One region of the Citrobacter sedlakii genome, then DNA from elsewhere that is predicted to be linked to it. Evidence: predicted binding sites of a transcription regulator. Region 1 holds the regulator's gene; each other region holds the start of a gene.

The links. The regulator CRP, encoded in region 1, controls carbon source genes, mostly activating them, when cyclic AMP is high. The targets are predictions, from matches to a motif close to ATGTGANNNNNNTCACAT.
Region 2: the regulator CRP is predicted to act here: its motif matches at 2,081-2,098, upstream of ydfZ (putative selenium delivery protein YdfZ).
Region 3: the regulator CRP is predicted to act here: its motif matches at 1,925-1,942, upstream of mlc (sugar metabolism global transcriptional regulator Mlc).
Region 4: the regulator CRP is predicted to act here: its motif matches at 2,117-2,134, upstream of garD (galactarate dehydratase).

What each region holds. Positions count from the first base shown of each region.
Region 1 is NZ_CP071070.1:438,769-443,787, reverse strand. It holds gene JY391_RS02060 (hydrolase) at 1-52, shown strand, start outside; gene JY391_RS02055 (YheU family protein) at 49-267, shown strand; gene JY391_RS02050 (phosphoribulokinase) at 322-1,191, shown strand; gene JY391_RS02045 (OsmC family protein) at 1,259-1,663, opposite strand; gene crp (cAMP-activated global transcriptional regulator CRP) at 1,971-2,603, shown strand; gene JY391_RS02035 (YccS/YhfK family putative transporter) at 2,655-4,742, shown strand; gene argD (bifunctional acetylornithine/succinyldiaminopimelate transaminase) at 4,756-5,019, opposite strand, start outside.
Region 2 is NZ_CP071070.1:2,405,692-2,410,710, reverse strand. It holds gene JY391_RS11480 (MFS transporter) at 1-20, shown strand, start outside; gene JY391_RS11475 (mannitol dehydrogenase family protein) at 208-1,674, shown strand; gene ydfZ (putative selenium delivery protein YdfZ) at 1,778-1,981, opposite strand; gene JY391_RS11465 (GntR family transcriptional regulator) at 2,166-2,852, opposite strand; gene ydfG (bifunctional NADP-dependent 3-hydroxy acid dehydrogenase/3-hydroxypropionate dehydrogenase YdfG) at 2,940-3,686, opposite strand; gene dcp (peptidyl-dipeptidase Dcp) at 3,824-5,019, shown strand, end outside.
Region 3 is NZ_CP071070.1:2,424,679-2,429,697, forward strand. It holds gene bioD (dethiobiotin synthase) at 1-490, opposite strand, end outside; gene mlc (sugar metabolism global transcriptional regulator Mlc) at 616-1,836, opposite strand; gene ynfL (multidrug efflux transcriptional activator YnfL/SxtR(Kp)) at 1,965-2,864, opposite strand; gene ynfM (multidrug efflux MFS transporter YnfM/SxtP(Kp)) at 2,986-4,239, shown strand; gene asr (acid resistance repetitive basic protein Asr) at 4,385-4,633, shown strand; gene ydgU (small membrane protein YdgU) at 4,723-4,803, shown strand; gene JY391_RS11580 (trypsin-like serine peptidase) at 4,904-5,019, shown strand, end outside.
Region 4 is NZ_CP071070.1:641,392-646,410, forward strand. It holds gene JY391_RS03140 (tagatose bisphosphate family class II aldolase) at 1-266, opposite strand, end outside; gene garD (galactarate dehydratase) at 446-2,017, opposite strand; gene garL (2-dehydro-3-deoxyglucarate aldolase) at 2,445-3,215, shown strand; gene garR (2-hydroxy-3-oxopropionate reductase) at 3,245-4,135, shown strand; gene garK (glycerate 2-kinase) at 4,233-5,019, shown strand, end outside.

The DNA of each region.
Region 1 (5,019 bases):
GGAGGCGCGTATTCCCGACTGGCTGACAATGTATCTGGAGGTACCAAGATGATGATCCCCTGGCAGGAGCTCTCTCCCGAGACGCTGGACAACTTAATCGAAAGCTTTGTGTTGCGCGAAGGCACCGATTATGGTGAACATGAACGTTCACTTGAGCAAAAGGTCGCCGACGTTAAACGTCAGTTGCAGTGCGGAGAAGCGGTTCTGGTCTGGTCTGAATTGCACGAAACGGTCAACATCATGCCGCGTAAACAGTTCCGCGAATAAGCCTGTATCCTCGGCCGACTATAATAAAAAACCTAACCTACTCATGGAGTTGTTATGTCTGCCAAACATCCGGTGATTGCGGTAACAGGATCCAGCGGCGCGGGGACCACCACCACCAGCCTCGCGTTCCGTAAAATTTTTGCCCAGCTCAACCTGCGCGCGGCCGAGGTGGAAGGCGACAGTTTTCATCGTTATACCCGCCCGGAAATGGACATGGCGATCCGCAAGGCGCGCGATGCCGGACGGCATATCAGCTATTTCGGCCCCGAAGCCAATGACTTCGGCCTGCTGGAACAGACCTTCATTGAATACGGGCAGACGGGCAAAGGCCAGTCGCGCAAATATCTGCATACCTACGACGAAGCCGTACCCTGGAATCAGGTGCCTGGCACCTTCACGCCCTGGCAGCCGCTGCCGGAGCCGACCGACATCCTGTTTTATGAAGGGCTGCACGGCGGCGTGGTGACGCCACAGCATGAGGTGGCGCGCCATGTGGATTTGCTGGTGGGGGTTGTGCCCATCGTCAACCTGGAGTGGATCCAGAAACTGATCCGTGACACCAGCGAGCGTGGACATTCCCGCGAGGCGGTGATGGACTCCGTGGTGCGCTCAATGGACGATTACATCAACTACATCACGCCACAGTTTTCCCGTACCCACATCAACTTCCAGCGGGTCCCGACGGTGGATACCTCAAACCCATTCGCCGCACGCGGCATTCCCTCGCTTGATGAGAGTTTTGTGGTGATACATTTCCGCAATCTCGAAGGCATCGATTTCCCCTGGCTGCTGGCGATGCTGCAAGGTTCGTTTATTTCTCACATCAATACGCTGGTGGTACCGGGCGGCAAAATGGGCCTGGCGATGGAACTGATCATGCTGCCGCTGGTACAGCGCCTGATGGAAGGCAAGAAGATCGAATAAGCCTCAATGGCGGCTGGCCCGATTGTGCCATAAGGCAGTCGAGCGCAGCGCCATCAGGTAAAAATTATCAGGCGGCAATGACTTCATACGAGTGGGTAATATTCACCGCTTTTTCCAGCATCAGCGCCACGGAACAATACTTTTCGGCGGAAAGATCCACCGCCCGCGCCACCGCGGCGTCTTTTAAATCATGCCCCGTCACGATGAAATGCAGATTGATGTGGGTAAACAGGCGCGGCGCTTCTTCACGACGCTCGGAGGTCAGTTTTACTTCGCAATTGGTCACATCCTGACGTCCTTTTTGCAGAATGGAGACCACGTCGATAGCGCTACAGCCGCCCGCGGCCATTAACACCATTTCCATCGGGCTGGGCGCTTTATCTCCCGAATTGCCGTCCATCAGGATCTGGTGTCCGGAAGCTGACTCGCCCAGGAAGGTTAACCCTTCAACCCATTTCACACGCGCTTGCATATTTTTTTACTCCAGTGCGTCAATTTTCCTGACAGATTACGCGTACATAACAATTCTCGCAACGGAAGGCGACCTGCGTCATGCTGAAGCGAGACACCAGGAGACACACGGCTAAAGCTATGCTAAAACAGTCAGGATGCTACAGTAATACATTGACGTACTGCATGTATGCAGAGGACTTCACATTAAAGGCTGCTGTCCGTTATTGACAGCCTCTTCCCAGGAAGCGGGAAGCACATTTTTGCAACCCCAGAGACAGCGCCGTTTTCTGGCTCTGGAGACAGCTTATAACAGAGGATAATCGCGCATGGTGCTTGGCAAACCGCAAACAGACCCGACTCTCGAATGGTTCTTGTCTCATTGCCACATTCATAAGTACCCGTCGAAGAGCACGCTAATTCACCAGGGTGAAAAAGCAGAAACGTTGTACTACATCGTTAAAGGCTCTGTGGCAGTGTTGATTAAAGATGAGGAAGGTAAAGAAATGATCCTTTCTTATCTGAATCAGGGTGATTTTATTGGCGAACTGGGCCTGTTTGAAGAAGGCCAGGAACGTAGCGCATGGGTACGTGCTAAAACTGCATGTGAAGTGGCTGAAATTTCCTACAAGAAATTCCGCCAGTTGATCCAGGTGAACCCGGATATTCTGATGCGTCTCTCTTCCCAGATGGCTCGCCGCCTGCAGGTCACATCAGAGAAAGTCGGTAACCTGGCCTTCCTTGACGTGACCGGTCGTATCGCCCAGACGCTGTTGAACCTGGCGAAACAACCCGATGCAATGACCCACCCGGACGGTATGCAGATCAAAATTACCCGCCAGGAGATTGGCCAGATCGTTGGCTGCTCTCGCGAAACCGTTGGTCGTATCCTGAAGATGCTGGAAGATCAAAACCTGATCTCCGCGCACGGTAAGACCATCGTCGTTTACGGCACTCGTTAATCCCGTCGGAAATGGCGCGTTACCTGGTAGCGCGCTATTTTTGTTTTCCCGATGTGGCGCAGACTGATTTATCACCCTGAGATCAACTACGCACTACGTCAGACGCTGGTGCTCTGTTTGCCCGTGGCCGTCGGCCTGCTGATAGGCCAACTGCATCTGGGCCTGCTTTTCTCCCTCGTTCCCGCCTGCTGTAACATTGCCGGGCTTGATACGCCGCACAAGCGCTTCTTCAAGCGTCTGGTCATTGGCGCCTCGCTGTTTGCCGGGTGTAGCCTGGCGATGCAACTGTTGTTGGCGCAGGCGGTACCGTTACCGCTGATTCTGACCGGGTTGACGCTGCTCCTCGGCGTCACCGCGGAGTTAAGCTCGCTTCACGCCCGTCTGCTTCCCGCTTCGCTGATCGCCGCAATTTTTACCCTCAGTCTGGCGGGAAATATGCCAGTGTGGGAGCCGCTGCTGATCTATGCGCTGGGGACATTGTGGTATGGACTGTTTAACTGGTTCTGGTTCTGGTTGTGGCGCGAACAGCCGCTGCGCGAATCGCTAAGCCTGCTGTATCGCGAACTGGCAGATTACTGCGAAGCGAAATACAGCATGCTGACCCAGCACACCGATCCGGAAAAAGCCCTACCGCCGCTGTTGGTGCGCCAGCAGAAAGCGGTTGACCTGATCACCCAGTGCTACCAGCAAATGCATATGCTGTCGGCGCATCACAATAACGATTACAAACGGATGCTGCGCGCCTTCCAGGAAGCGCTGGATCTGCAAGAACATATCTCGGTCAGCCTGCACCAGCCGGAAGAGGTGCAAAAACTGGTCGAGCGCAGCCACGCCGAACAGGTGATCCGCTGGAACGCGCAAACCGTCGCCACGCGTCTGAGGGTGTTGGCGGATGACATTCTGTACCATCGCCTGCCCACGCGCTTCACCATGCAGAAGCAAATCGGCGCGCTGGAAAAGATCGCCAATCAACATCCGGATAACCCCGTCGGGCAGTTTTGCTACTGGCATTTCAGCCGTATAGCCCGCGTGCTTCGCACCCAGCGTCCGCTCTATGCGCGCGATCTGATGGCGGATAAACAGCGGCGGCTTCCGCTGCTACCGGCGCTGAAAAGCTATCTGTCGCTGAAGTCTCCGGCGCTGCGCAACGCCGGACGCATTAGCGTCATGCTGAGTATCGCCAGCCTGATGGGTACCGCGCTGCACCTGCCGAAGCCGTACTGGATCCTGATGACGGTACTGTTCGTGACGCAAAATGGCTACGGCGCAACGCGCGTACGCATTCTGCACCGTTCGGCCGGAACGCTGGCGGGACTTATCGTCGCGGGCGTGACGCTGCACTTTCATATCCCCGAAGGGTATACGCTGCTTTTAATGCTCTTCGTCACCCTGGTGAGCTATCTGATTATCCGCAAAAACTACGGCTGGGCGACGGTGGGGTTTACCGTCACGGCGGTGTACACCCTGCAACTGTTAACCCTGAACGGCGAACAATTTATCATTCCGCGGTTTGTCGATACGATCATCGGCTGTCTGATCGCCTTCGGCGGCACCGTCTGGCTGTGGCCGCAGTGGCAAAGCGGTCTGTTGCGCAAAAATGCCCACGACGCGCTGGAGGCGGACCAGGAGGCGATCCGCCTGATCCTCAGCGACGATCCGCAGGCGACGCCGCTGGCATACCAACGAATGCGCGTCAACCAGGCCCACAACACGCTGTTTAACTCGCTGAATCAGGCCATGCAGGAACCGGGATTTAATACGCATTATCTGGAAGATATGAAGCTGTGGGTCACCCACAGCCAGTTCATTGTCGAGCATATCAACGCGATGACCACCCTGGCGCGAGAACATACAATGCTGACACCTGATCTGGCCCAACGATATCTGCAATCGTGTGAAATTGCGCTCCAGCGTTGTCAGCAGCGGCTGGAATATGACGGGCCGGGCAGCTCTGGGGATGTAAATATTCTTGAGGCGCCAGAGATGCTCTCCCACGGGCCATTGAGCACGCTGGAACAGCATCTCCAGCGTGTGCTGGGGCATTTAAATACCATGCATACCATTTCGTCGGTGGCCTGGCGCCAGCGACCGCACCACGGGATCTGGCTCAGCCGCCGGTTGCGCGATATGAAAGGCTGACGCTCTATGCGGCCTATTCGCTTACGACTTTCGCGACGGCTTGCGCGAAACGCTGCATTCCTTCGTCGATATCCGCCTCTTCCACCACCAGCGAGGGAGCAAAACGCATCACCTCAGGGCCAGCGTTGAGCACCATCACCCCCGCCTCCGCTGCCGCATACAGGAAATCACGCGCGCGCCCCTTATACTGCGGCTTCAGTTCGGCGCCAATCAACAGGCCCATGCCGCGAATGTCGCTGAAAACGTCAAAGCGTTCATCGATCTGTTGCAGATGCTG
Region 2 (5,019 bases), 2.0 Mb from region 1:
ACTGGCATAAACACGGTTAAGCCGCATGGAACGTGAAAGGCCGCGTAACGGCGGCCTTAAGACGGTTTGTCAGCGCATCTCGCATGTTGTCACATAACTTAAAAATGATGTTATACCAATTAGCGAAAGCTTAATTCAAATCAAAACATACAACCATACAGGCGTTACTCTGAAACGGTCCTGATTTCATTCCAAATAGGTCATACAATGCAAAACAAGCTCTTAACGGCAAAAGCGACGTTACCTGGCTACGATCGCAACACGTTGATTTCCCGTATCGTTCATCTCGGCTTTGGCGCGTTCCATCGTGCGCACCAGGGCGTTTATACCGACATCCTGGCGGCTGAGCACAACAGCGACTGGGGATACTGTGAAGTGAACCTGATCGGCGGCGAGCAGCAAATTGCCGATTTGAAACAGCAGGATAACCTGTACACCGTGGCGGAAATGTCTGCCGATGCCTGGACGGCAAGAGTGGTTGGCGTTGTGAAGAACGCGCTGCATGCCCAGGTGGATGGACTGGAAGCGGTGCTCGCGGCAATGTGCGAACCCCAGGTGGCGATTGTTTCACTGACCATCACCGAAAAAGGGTATTGCCATTCTCCCGCCACCGGGCAGTTAATGCTGGATCATCCAATGATCGCAGCCGATCTCCGGAATCCTCACCAGCCTAAAACTGCACCGGGCGTGGTGGTTGAAGCGCTGGCGCGACGCAAAGCGGCAGGGCTGCCCGCCTTCACCGTTATGTCCTGCGACAATATGCCGGAGAACGGACACGTCATGCGAAACGTGGTCACGGCCTATGCCCGCGCGGTTGATGCGGAGCTGGCAGAATGGATCGCGCAACACGTGACGTTCCCGTCAACCATGGTTGACCGCATTGTTCCGGCAGTGACCACCGAAACGCTGGATAAAATCGAACAACTGACCGGCGTGCGCGATCCGGCGGGTGTCGCGTGTGAGCCGTTCCGTCAGTGGGTGATTGAAGACAATTTCGTCGCCGGGCGTCCACAATGGGAAAAAGCAGGCGCTGAACTGGTTGCTGACGTTATCCCGTTTGAAGAAATGAAGCTGCGTATGTTGAACGGTAGCCACTCTTTCCTCGCTTACCTGGGGTATCTGGCGGGCTATCAGCACATTAACGACTGCATGGAGGATGAACATTACCGCATTGCGGCCCGCGGGCTGATGCTCAATGAGCAGGCGCCAACGCTAAAAGTGCAGGGGGTTGATCTGACGCGCTACGCCGATCTGCTCATTGAGCGCTACAGCAATCCGGCGCTACGCCACCGTACCTGGCAGATCGCGATGGATGGTAGTCAGAAGCTGCCGCAGCGTATGCTGGACTCGGTGCGTTGGCACCTGGCCCATAATAGCCGTTTCGACCTGCTGGCGCTGGGCGTGGCGGGCTGGATGCGCTATGTCGGCGGTGTGGACGAACAGGGGAAGGCGATTGAAGTCAACGATCCGTTACTGCCGGTGATTCAACAGGCGGTGCAAAGCAGTGCGGAAGGGGAAAGCCGCGTTGAAGCCCTGTTAGGGATTGAGGCGATCTTCGGAAAAGAACTGCCACACGTGGCGTTGTTCACCAACGCGGTGAAAGAAGCCTACCAGGCCCTGCTGGCGGAAGGGGCGAAAAAAACCGTGGCTCGCTATGCTGCAAATCTGAAGTAACAGCAACGCGGTTGCCGGATGGCGCTTTGTTTATCCGACCTGGGATTTTCAGCCAAACTCAGACCAGGCCGGAAAAGTGAAACGCCATCTGGCATTCACACCATCAGTTCATGCCAAGACGAATCAGTTCGACGGGCGCAAACTTACCTTCACAACCTTCCACTTCCACGGTTTTTTCGCGACGGATTTGCGCGGCGTCCAGACCCTCTGTCGCGATAGCTTTAATGCGACCGGTGACGCCGGTACCGCTGATCATGACGCGGCTGCCGGTGGTGATTGCGTTACGGTTACGATCGTATGTCATCATGGTGTTTTCTCCTTTCTAACTTACCGTCAAAGCCCGTGGGCTCTGGTCCCACGTAACGGGCGCTATATAAATACGCTCATCAGTCCGGAGTTTTTTTGTTTTTGATCAAGCTCACATCTTTTTTGATGCAGACGTGCAGCGGTGTAAATGTGAAACCTCACCCCTGGAGGGTGAGGGAGAGGAATTATTCTTCAGTAAACCAGTCGCTGTTTTCCTGACGAATCAACTGCACCGACTCGCCAATTTCCTGCAAATGCTGCGTCATCGCTTTTTCGACCGCATCGGCGTCATGCTTCTCCAGCGCCGCAAAAATATCCAGATGCTGACGAAGCAACATCTCCGGCGGCGAAACGTGATCGAGGCTCATGTAGCGCACGCGGTCAATAGTCGCCTTGATGTTTTCGATGGTGTCCCAGGCCAGCTGGCAGTCGGCAATCAGCGCCAGTTTCTGATGAAAGTCATCGTCCAGTTCAAAGAAATCATTGAGCTGCTTACGCTCAATGGCGATGCGCTGCTGGTTGAGATTCTGCTCAAGCTGATAGCACTGGCTGTCGGTCATCATCGCTGCCGCGCGACGCGCGACCGCACACTCAATGGCCTGACGAACAAAGCAGCCGTTTCGTACCTGTGATAAAGAGATCTTATTGACGTAGCTGCCGCGCTGGGGACGGATCTGGATCAATCCGTTTTCCGCGAGTTTAATGAAGGCTTCGCGTACCGGCTGGCGTGACACATCAAAGCGAACCGAGACCTCTTTTTCTGATAACGGCGTGCCTGGCGCGATCAGGCAGTGCACGATATCACGACGAAGAATGCGATAAATCTGCTGATTTACGGGCTGTGTAGGGTTGAGTTGCGTTTCGACGGTCATTCGCTCTTACTTTTTAGAAAGTTAACCCACAAATTCTACCACTTTTTTGTGATGAGCTATACCCGGCCCGCAGGCCGGGAGAAGAAATTAGCCGCGATGTACGCTCAGTCCGGCGAAGGACTGGGTGACGGGCATCATTTCTACCGTATTGATGTTGACGTGAGCAGGTAACGTCGCCACCCACCAGACCGCTTCCGTTACATCTTCCGGTGTCAGGGCGGTGGTATTTTCATACGTTTTCCCCGCTTTCTGATCGTCGCCCTTAAAGCGCACGTTAGAAAACTCTGTGCCGCCGACCAGACCCGGTTCGATGTCGGTCACGCGGACGGCGGTGCCGTGCAGATCGGTGCGCAGATTCAGGCTGAACTGACGAACGAAGGCTTTAGTCGCCCCGTAAACGTTGCCTCCGGCATACGGCCAGCTCCCGGCGGTGGAGCCGATATTAATGATATGTCCGCGATTGCGTTCAACCATGCCTGGCAGGACCGCGCGGGTCATATAAACCAGGCCTTTATTGTTGGTGTCGATCATGGTTTCCCAGTCTTCAACGCTGGCGTTGTGCGCTGGTTCCATCCCCAGCGCCAGCCCGGCATTGTTGACCAGCAGATCGATCTCACGCCATTGCGCAGGCAGCGACGCCAGCATTTCCTCGATGGCCGCGCGGTTGCGCACGTCCAGTTGCGCAGTCAGGACGCTTTCGCCCAGCGACTCTTTTAGCTCCAGCAGGCGTTCCTGGCGACGGCCAGTGGCAATCACTTTATGCCCATTCTCAACAAAACGACGTGTAATACATTCACCAAAACCTGCGGTTGCTCCGGTTACTAAAACGATCATCTCACTGTTCCTCAACGCTTTTTACGTCGTACTACCATAGCACGCGATCAACGCTGGCGGGTAATGCTCGTTAACAGGATTGCGGTCTTTTCCACGGAAGCCTACTCTAGTGAACAAATCGTTTTCAGGAGTGAAAGATGTCGTTAACGAATCCGTTCTTCAAACCGAGCCTGCTACCGTATCAGGCACCCCAATTTGATCAGATAGAAATCGCGCATTATCGCCCGGCCTTTGACGAAGGACTGCGCCAGAAGCGCGCTGAAATTGCCGCCATTATTGAAAACGATGCCGCGCCAGACTTTGACAATACGGTCGTGGCGCTGGAGAAAAGCGGCGAGTTGCTAAGCCGGGTAACCAGCGTCTTCTTCGCCATGACCTCCGCGCACACCAACGAAGAATTACAGCGGCTGGACGAAGCGTTTTCATCTGAACTGGCAGAGCTGGCGAATGATATCTGGCTGAACGCAGCGCTGTTTTCTCGCGTCGACAGCCTCTGGCAGCAGCGCGCCTCGCTGCAACTGGATAGCGAGTCGCGACGGCTGCTTGAGGTGCTCCATCAGCGTTTTGTCCTCGCGGGCGCAAGGCTCAGCGATTCAGACAAGGCGCAGCTCAAAGCCCTCAATACCGAGGCGGCGACCCTGACCAGTCAGTTTAACCAACGACTGCTGGCGGCCAATAAGTCCGGCGGTCTGGTGGTGGATTATGCACACCAGCTCGATGGGTTGAGCGACGTTGAAATCGCTGCTGCCCGCGACGCGGCTCAGGAGAAAGGGCTGAATGAAGGCTGGCTGATCCCTCTGTTGAACACGACGCAGCAACCGGCGCTCAGCGCGTTACGTGACCGTCAGACACGGCAGAATTTATTTACCGCCGGATGGCAGCGGGCTGAGAAGGGAGATGAAAACGATACGCGGACGATCATTCAGCGGCTGGTCTGCCTTCGCGCCGCCCAGGCGAAACTGTTAGGGTTTGCGGATTACGCATCGTGGAAAATCGCCGATCAAATGGCAAAAACGCCGGAATCGGCGCTGGCTTTCATGCGCGCCATTGTCCCGGCGGCGCGTCAACGCGCGCAGAATGAACAGGCTGATATTCAGAAGGTCATCGACGAGGAACAGGGCGGGTTTACCGCCGAGGCCTGGGACTGGACGTATTATGCCGAGCAGGTCCGGCGTGCGAAATACGACCTCGATGAGTCTCAGCTTAAGCCGTACTTCGAACTCAACACGGTACTTCACGAAGGGGTGTTCTGGACGGCGAACCAACTCTTTGGCATTACGTTTGTTGAACGCTTTGATATTCCGGTGTATCACCCGGATGTCCGCGTCTGGGA
Region 3 (5,019 bases), 2.0 Mb from region 1:
AGCCGTCATTGGCGATCGCCTGGGCTGTCAGCAGCGCATGGTTGATACACCCTTCCTGAATGCCCACCACCATCAGTACCGGAAGCTGTTCCTGAACCACCCATTCGGAGAGCGGGCGCAGATCGTTCATCAGGCTGCGCCAGCCGCCGGTGCCTTCTACCACAACGTGATCGACCTTTTCAGTCAGGCTGGCCAGCCCGTCAGAAATCAGGGTGTAATTGATGGGACAACTGTGGGCGACGCTGCTTTCATCTTCGCTCAGCGCGATGGGATTCACCGCTTCATAGGGCAAGTCCAGCGTAGAGACGCTCTGCAGCACCAACGCGTCTTTATTGCGCAGACCGTCCGGGGTCTCTTTGCTGCCCTTGGCGACAGGCTTATAGCCAGCCACGCTTTTACCACCCGACGCTAACGCTTGTAGTAATGCGCGGGAAACCACCGTCTTCCCAACAGAAGTGTCTGTACCTGTAATAAAGAAACGCTTCAGCATCACTAACTCCACCGTTATGCTTCGAAAATATAAGCCAGGAAAATAATACAGTAGAGAAAGTCTAAGGTATGCCAGAATCGCTCAGCTTGCGTTAGCGCAAATTTTGGTAGATCAAATCAAAAATGTTAACCCTGTAATAGACGAATCAGTAAAGAACCGTTATACATCGCGTCTTTTACCAGTGCGGCGCCGGCCATGGTGCCCTGATTAGAAAACTGCGTACTCTCGACAACCATATTTTTGCTGTAGGCGGGTAGCGCCTGCTGCCGAATGCTGTCTGCGATGGCCGGAAACAGCACATCAGCGGCTTTGCTCAGCGGCGAGCCAATCAGTATTTTTTGCGGGTTAAATAAATTCACCATGATCGCCAGAATGCGCCCCACATGGGCCCCGACGCCCGCGATAATATCTTTTGCCAGTAGATCGCCCTGTAGCGCGGCCTGACACAGTGAATCCACGGTGAGCGGCTGCCCGTGCAGCGTGGAACTCATCGACTGCCCCAGACGAAGCTGGGCCAGCTCAAGTACGCTCTCGATACTGGCGATGGTTTCCAGACAACCGTGGTTGCCGCAGTAGCAACGTTTACCGTAAGGGTCGACCTGCGTGTGCCCGATCTCCACCAGGCTACTGCTCCCTGCGTGTAGCAAATGCCCGTCGGTGATGACCCCTGCGCCAACGTTATGGTCAATGACCACCTGAATCACATCGCGCGCGCCGCGAGACGCGCCAAACAGGGCTTCCGCCATCGTCCATGCGCTGATGTCATGCTGAATGTACACCGGCACTCCGGTGTGCTGTTCAAGCGCTTCCCCCAGCGGCATCTCTTTCACATCTTCATAAAAGGGCATCCGGTGCACGATACCGTTTTCGGTATCGATAATGCCGGGCAGAGTAATGGCGATAGAGGTCAGGCGTTCGAGCAACTGCTGATGACGGATGAAAAACTGGTCGATCAACGTGATGATACGTTCGAGTAACGGCTGTTCGTCGTCCAGCGGCAGTTCCAGACACTCTTCGACGACCAGCTTACTGCTGAGATCGCGTAATGCGAGAAAGATTTCGCCCCGGCTGATACGCAGAGATAAATAGTGCCAGGCCTCGGTCTCCACCACCAGCCCTACCGCGGGTCGGCCCCGGCTTCCGGCCTCTTTGATTTCCAGTTCCTGAACCAAATGCGCTTCCAGCATTTCACGGACAATTTTGGTGATACTGGCTGGCGCAAGCTGCGCGAGACGAGAAAGGTCGATACGCGATACCGGCCCCAGTTGATCAATCAGGCGATAAACCGCGCCCGCATTGGTCTGCTTTATTTGATCGATGTGCCCAGGCTGACTATCAGCAACCACCTCTGACTCCCTTTATTTTCGCGCTCCGAAATAATCTGTAGGCTATGGTGAAGTACTTCAATACGCAACGTCAACTTTTTACTTAGCCGTGTGATTTACCGCACATTTTTAGCCGTTATTAAATTAATTTAAGCGCTTCTCACTGCCTGAAGTAACTGCTGGCGAAAACGGATCGCTGCCTGACTGTGTTCACGGTGGCGGGACCAAACCAGCCACATTTCGGAAACGGCATCTTCTTCCGCCAGCGGCACCCAGCACATTTCATTAAGCTGCACCTTTTTGAACGACGCCGGAAGAATGGAGACGCCTAAACCTGCGGCAACAAGGCCGATGATAGTCATCGCTTCCCCCACCTCCTGCGTAATGACCGGGGACAGATTATAACGGCGCATTAACCCGAGAATGTCGTCATAAAGGCCGGTGCCAACATGCGGGTCGAAAAAGACAAACGGCTCTTTTGCCAGTTCCGCTAATGTCACCACGGGCTTTTGCGCCAGTCGGTGCGCGCGCGGAATCATGGCCATCAATGGTTCATGCAAGATCACTTCGTATTGTAACGTTTCCGGTAGCGGCGTGTTGCGCATGAGCCCCAACTCCAGCGCCCCTTCGCCAAGCGGCGTGAGCTGCTCGCGAGTATTCATCTCCCGGGTCTGAAGGTGCACGTCAGGATAATGCTGGCGGAACAGGGACAGCGTATCGGAGACGGCGCGGATAAACGGCGCAGAGGAGGTAAAGCCTATGCGTAACTCCCCCGCTTCTCCCTGATGGAGCCGCGCCGCGCGAGCGGCGGCATCGTCCACTTGCGCAAGGATCTGACGGCAGTCTGCGAGGAATTGCTTGCCCGCCGCGGTCAGCGCCACGCTGCGATTGGTACGCGCCAACAGTCGGGCGCCAACATGCTGTTCCAGCATCTGAATTTGCTGACTTAGCGGCGGCTGCGAAATATTCAGACGGGCGGCGGCGCGTCCAAAATGAAGTTCTTCTGCAACAGCCACGAAATAGCGCAGATGACGTAACTCAATATTCATATCTTTAACATATTATTTGAGATAATTAATATATTAGACAGAATATTGAGATTTTCCTACCCTGATCGTCAGGGTTGCGCCCGTCCCTTTTCGTCACGGGGCTATTGAGCAAGGATTTCAAGTGAGTCGTACAACTACGGTCAGTGACGCGTCGGCAGGCGACATTGAACCACAGCGCATTTCTCAGCCGGTTCAGTTTATCAAACGGGGGACATCCTCCTTCATGCGCGTCACGCTGGCGCTGTTCTCGGCAGGTCTGGCGACCTTTGCCCTGCTTTATTGCGTACAGCCTATTCTTCCCGTGCTCTCTCACGAATTTGGCGTGTCGCCTGCAAGTAGCAGTATTTCACTGTCGATCTCTACCGGAATGCTGGCCGTTGGACTCCTGTTTACCGGTCCATTGTCAGACGCGATTGGCCGTAAGCCGGTAATGGTTACCGCCCTGCTACTGGCCTCCTGCTGTACGTTGCTGTCAACCCTGATGACAAGCTGGCACGGCATTCTGATCATGCGTGCGCTGATTGGTCTTTCGCTCAGCGGCGTGGCGGCGGTTGGGATGACCTATCTGAGCGAAGAGATTCACCCCAGTTTTGTCGCTTTTTCCATGGGGCTCTATATCAGCGGAAACTCCATCGGTGGAATGAGTGGGCGCTTGATCAGCGGTGTGGTAACAGACTTTTTCAGTTGGCGTATTGCGCTGGCCGCGATTGGCTGTTTCGCCCTCGCGTCAGCCCTGATGTTCTGGAAAATCCTGCCGGAATCGCGCCATTTCCGCCCGACCTCTTTACGGCCTAAGACGCTGTTTATCAACTTTCGCCTGCACTGGCGTGACCGCGGACTGCCGCTGCTGTTCGCGGAAGGCTTTTTGTTGATGGGATCCTTTGTCACCCTGTTTAACTATATTGGCTATCGGCTGATGCTGTCCCCCTGGGAACTGAGTCAGGCGGTGGTCGGCCTGCTGTCGGTCGCCTACCTGACCGGCACCTGGAGTTCGCCGAAGGCGGGCGCCATGACCGTCCGCTACGGGCGAGGTCCGGTCATGGTGGTTTCTATGGGCGTAATGCTGGTTGGCCTGTTGATGACCCTCTTCAGTTCACTCTGGTTGATTTTCACCGGTATGCTGCTCTTTTCCGCTGGATTTTTCGCCGCCCACTCAGTGGCAAGCAGTTGGATCGGTCCGCGCGCCCGCCGCGCAAAAGGTCAGGCGTCGTCTCTGTATCTGTTCAGCTACTATGTAGGATCAAGCATCGCCGGGACGCTGGGCGGCGTATTCTGGCACAACTACGGCTGGAACGGCGTCGGTGGGTTTATCGCTATTATGCTGGTGCTGGCGATTGTTGTCGGTCTGCGCCTGCATCGCCGTCTGCACGTTTGACCTGGTAGAATTATTTCGGTTGGCGCTGTACATAGGGTTACACGCCGATACCAATGACTCACGGACGTCCTCGATTATCAGCGATAAAGTATTTTCAACGGCCCCGCAGTGGGGTTGAATGAAAAACCAAATCGAGGGTATGAAAATGAAAAACGTATTAGCTCTGGTTGTTGCCGCTGCTATGGGTCTGTCTTCCGCCGCGTTTGCGGCAGAGACGGCAACCTCTCCCGCTCCGGCAACGCAAAGCGCCCCGGCGAAAACCACTCATACTAAAAAGCATCACAAAGCGGCCCCACAGAAAGCGCCAGAGCAAAAAGCGCAAGCGGCTAAAAAGCACAGCAAAAAAACCGCCACGCATCAAGCCGCTAAACCGGCTGCCCAGCCTGCAGCATAATTCCCGTTAAAACGTCGGCGCGCCCCTTTGCGCTAACGTATGCTGGCGCTGGACGCCCTGTTCAGCGCCTTTCTTCGGAGGGCTTCAGCGTGGGTCGTTATCGTTTTGAGGTCATTCTTATTTCATTAATTTTCTGCGCGCTTATCGCTATCCGCTTCTGGTTCGCCTGATCGTAGTTCGCTGATTTTCCTCTCACTTCTCCGTCGTTACGTCTATAGTATTTACTGAGGGTTTTCTTTTAATAATCATAATTACCCACCAGAGTGTGATATGCGTAAAACCGTTGCTGTATTACTGGGCTCGTTTTGTTTTACATCGGGTATGGCGTATGCGGACAAACCTGACGCGCAAGCCGATACCAGTGAAGTCAAAACGCTATTTTTCGG
Region 4 (5,019 bases), 200 kb from region 1:
TCTTCACGTTTTTCATGATGATCAAGATGGATCGCGAGAGGGTGGTTCCATGACTTCGCCAGTTCCCCGGCGATGGCGACGATATTGCTCACGCCTGCATAGCAAAACGTGCCTGGCGTCCCCGCAACGATCAACGGTGAACGTAATTCTGCTGCGGTTTCCACGACCACCTGCAGGGTTTCAAGATTGTGGATGTTGAAAGCCGGTACGGCGTAACCCTCGCGCTGGGCCTTCCTGAGCATGGTCTTGCTGGAAATAATAAACATCCTTCCTCCGAAATCTTTCGTTTGTCTTCTTCGAAAGAATGTATAGGCTTTCGTAATGTTTTTATGTGATTTCGATCGGATAAATGAAAGCTACGAAAGTAAAAGAAGGTTTGCGAAAGATTACGGGCGAAAAAAAAGCACGCCCGCCGGGCATGCTTTATGAGAAGAGAAGGGAGGCGTCACGTCACCGGCGCCGGGTTAAACACTGCCAGTTGGTTATGAAGGCCCCATTGATCCGAGAAGGTTTTCTTCCGTCCGCTGGCTACCTCCAGGATAAACGCAAACAGCTTCTGACCGACCTCTTCAATGGTTTCTTCCCCGGTGGCGATGGTCCCGGCGTTAATATCCATTAAGTCATACCAGCGGTTTGCCAGCTCGGTGCGGGTAGCCATTTTGATCACCGGTACCGCCATCAGCCCATACGGGGTACCGCGCCCGGTAGTAAAGACCTGGACGGTGATCCCTGACGCCACCTGCTGGGTGCCGCAGACAAAGTCGCTGGCGGGGGTTGCCGCGTATATCAGGCCGCGCTTCGTTGGCCGCTGGCCCGGCGACAGCACTTCAACAATCGCGCTCTTACCTGACTTGGCAATGGAGCCGAGCGCTTTTTCGACCACGTTCGCCAGCCCGCCTTTTTTGTTCCCCGGTGACGGGTTGGCGCTGCGGTCGGTTTTCCCCATGTCGAGGTAGTTATCGTACCAGGCCATCTCTTCGAGCAGGCGCTTGCCCACCTCTTCGTTGACCGTGCGCGGGGTCAGCAGATGGATGGCGTCACGCACTTCGGTCACTTCGGAGAACATCACCGTGGCGCCGCAGCGAACCAGCAGGTCTGAGGCATACCCTACCGCCGGGTTCGCCGTGACGCCGGAAAACGCATCGCTGCCGCCGCACTGCATCCCGACGACCAGTTCAGAGGCCGGGCAGGTTTCGCGCTGGCGCTGATTGAGTTTCGCGAGATGACGCTCAGCCACCTGCAAAATCTCATCCACCATCGAGCGGAAACCGACGTGTTTTTCATCCTGCAAGCTCACGATGCTGGCGCTGTCCACCGGGATACTCTGCACATCGTCGGTACCTTCCAGCAGGCGCTCAGGTTGCAGTTTTTCACAGCCGAGGCCGATGACCATCACTTCGCCGCCAAAGTTCGGGTTCAGCGAAATGTTGTGAATTGTGCGAATCGGCACTACCGCTGCCGGGGCGTTGATCGCCACACCGCAGCCGTACAGATGGTTCAGACCGACGACGCCGTCGACGTTCGGGTAGTCAGGCAGCAAATCGCGCTCAATGATCTTCACCACATAATCGACCACACCCGCCACGCAGTGGACGCTGGTGGTAATGCCGAGCAGATTTTTGGTGCCCACGCTGCCATCGGCATTGCGATAGCCCTCAAAGGTATAACCTTCCAGCGGCGGCAGCGGCTCCGGCACTTTGGTCGCCAGCGGCAACGTGTGCAGTGGCGGCGCCTTCGGCAGTTCCACCATGGACTCATCGATCCAGCTTCCGCGCGCGATATTGCGAACGGCATAGCCAATCACCTCGCCATAGCGAACGATTTCACCATGCGCGGGAATATCCACCAGCGCCACTTTGTGCCCCTGCGGAATATGTTCGATCAGTTCAAGCCCGTCCGGGAAACGCGTTCCGGCTTTTAAACCATTGTCGTTAACAATGATTGCCACATTATCGATGTCGTGAACTTTAATATAAAACGCCGTCGGCGATTGCTGTCGGATGTCGATGTTAGCCATTGCTCAGTATTCTCCAGCTAAAAATAATTCGTTCAGTGAACCTGAAAAAAGAGAATGTCATTTTGATAAAATAAGCATGTCAGGCGCGCTGGAATAAGAATGTGATCGCGATCACCCGTTGTGGCGAACGCCACGCCCGCAGGGTGAGCAAAGCGTAAATCTGTGCATCAGCGCCCAGGCTTATGTGCATATGCTCAAAATAATATTTAATGCTCGTTTCTTTAATGAGCGTTTGCACAATGCCTAATACACCGCGGCTGATTATACTGAACCACGAACTTATTACACCCGTCGGTTATTTTAATTAGCATCGGTAAATGTCAAACAATAATAAAATACCGGCTTAAATGTCTGGGTAAATAAATAGTGACCCGTCCGTCGGTTTATAAAACTCTCTATATAACGGTTAAGTGACAAGGTAAACGTGATGAATAACGACATCTTCCCCAACAAATTCAAGGCAGCGCTCGCTGCGCATCAGGTGCAGATCGGTTGCTGGTCGGCACTGGCAAGCCCCATCAGCACCGAAGTGCTCGGTCTGGCGGGCTTTGACTGGCTGGTGCTGGACGGCGAACATGCGCCGAACGATGTCTCAACCTTTATCCCGCAACTGATGGCATTAAAAGGTAGCGCCAGCGCGCCGGTTGTGCGCGTGCCGACCAACGAGCCGGTGATTATCAAGCGTCTGCTGGATATCGGCTTTTACAATTTCCTCATCCCGTTTGTGGAAACAGAACAAGAAGCCGTAAACGCCGTGGCGGCGACCCGCTATCCGCCAGAGGGGATTCGCGGCGTATCCGTATCACACCGCGCCAATATGTTTGGCACCGTAGCGGATTACTTTGCGCAGTCGAATAAGAACATCACCATCATTGTGCAGATCGAAAGCCAGCAGGGCGTCGATAACGTGGACGCGATTGCGGCAACCGCAGGCGTTGACGGTATTTTTGTCGGGCCAAGCGATCTGGCTGCCGCGTTAGGCCACCTTGGCAACGCGTCGCATCCTGACGTTCAGAAAGCCATTCAGCACATTTTTGCCCGTGCGAAAGCGAACGGTAAACCCTGCGGCATTCTGGCGCCGGTTGAAGCCGATGCGCGCCGTTATCTGGAGTGGGGAGCGACGTTTGTGGCCGTGGGCAGCGATCTGGGCGTATTCCGTTCCGCCACGCAGAAGCTGGCAGATTCCTTTAAGAAATAACCACCACCGCAACAAGAGAGAATAGTGATATGACAATGAAAGTTGGTTTTATTGGCCTGGGTATCATGGGTAAACCAATGAGTAAAAACCTCCTGAAAGCAGGTTACTCGCTGGTGGTTTCTGACCGTAACCCTGAAGCGATTGCTGAAGTTATTGCTGCCGGGGCAGAAACCGCCTCTACCGCAAAAGCGATCGCTGAGCAGTGTGATGTGATCATCACCATGCTGCCGAACTCCCCGCACGTGAAAGACGTTGCGCTGGGTGAAGGCGGCATTATTGAAGGCGCGAAGCCGGGCACCGTTTTGATCGACATGAGTTCGATCGCGCCGCTGGCAAGCCGTGAAATCAGCGACGCGCTGAAGGCCAAAGGGATTGATATGCTCGACGCGCCGGTCAGCGGCGGCGAACCGAAAGCCATCGACGGCACGTTGTCCGTCATGGTGGGCGGCGACAAAGCGATCTTCGACAAATATTACGATCTGCTGAAGGCGATGGCGGGATCCGTGGTGCATACCGGTGAAATCGGCGCGGGTAACGTCACCAAGCTGGCAAACCAGGTGATTGTGGCGCTGAATATTGCCGCGATGTCAGAAGCGCTGACGCTGGCGACCAAAGCGGGGGTAAACCCGGACCTGGTATATCAGGCGATTCGCGGCGGTCTGGCGGGCAGTACCGTGCTGGATGCGAAAGCGCCGATGGTCATGGATCGCAACTTCAAACCGGGCTTCCGTATCGATCTGCATATTAAAGATCTGGCGAACGCGCTGGATACGTCGCACGGTGTCGGCGCGCAGCTGCCGCTGACCGCTGCGGTGATGGAGATGATGCAGGCGCTGCGCGCGGACGGGCTGGGGACGGCCGATCACAGCGCGCTGGCATGCTATTACGAAAAACTGGCGAAAGTGGAAGTCACTCGCTAATCACGTCGTGCCTCGTGGCACGCAGCAATCTGGCCTGCCTGGCGCAGGCCGGAACAGTGAAACGCTAATTGGCGTTATGCAGTAACAGGCTACCCCTATGAAAATCGTCATCGCCCCAGACTCTTATAAAGAAAGCCTTTCTGCCAGTGAGGTAGCTCAGGCAATAGAAAAAGGATTCCGGGAAATTTTTCCGGATGCGCAATATGTTTCTGTTCCCGTCGCCGACGGTGGTGAAGGAACAGTTGAAGCCATGATTGCCGCCACGCAGGGAACTGAACATTCCGCTTGGGTTACCGGCCCGTTGGGGGAAAAGGTCAATGCCAACTGGGGCATGTCAGGAGACGGAAAAACCGCGTTTATCGAAATGGCGGCAGCCAGCGGACTGGCGCTGGTTCCCCCGGAAAAACGCAATCCGCTGATCACCACCTCTCGCGGCACGGGCGAGCTGATTTTGCAGGCGCTGGAAAGCGGGGCGCGAAACATCATCATCGGTATTGGCGGCAGCGCCACCAATGACGGCGGCGCGGGTATGATACAGGCGCTGGGCGCGAAACTGTGCGACGCCAATGGCACCGAGATCGGCTATGGCGGAGGCTGCCTGAACAGCCTCAACGCAATTGATATTTCGGGTCTTGATCCGCGATTACGCGCCTGCACGATTCGCGTTGCCTGCGACGTCACCAATCCGCTGGTGGGGGAGAAGGGCGCATCGCGAATTTTTGGACCGCAGAAAGGCGCGACCGAGGCGTTAATTGTCGAACTGGACGCCAATCTTGCCCATTACGCCGATATCATCAAAAAATCGCTACGGGTGGATGTCAGAGAGGTTCCTGGCGCAGGCGCGGCGGGCGGTATGGGCGCGGCGCTGATGGCCTTTCTCGGCG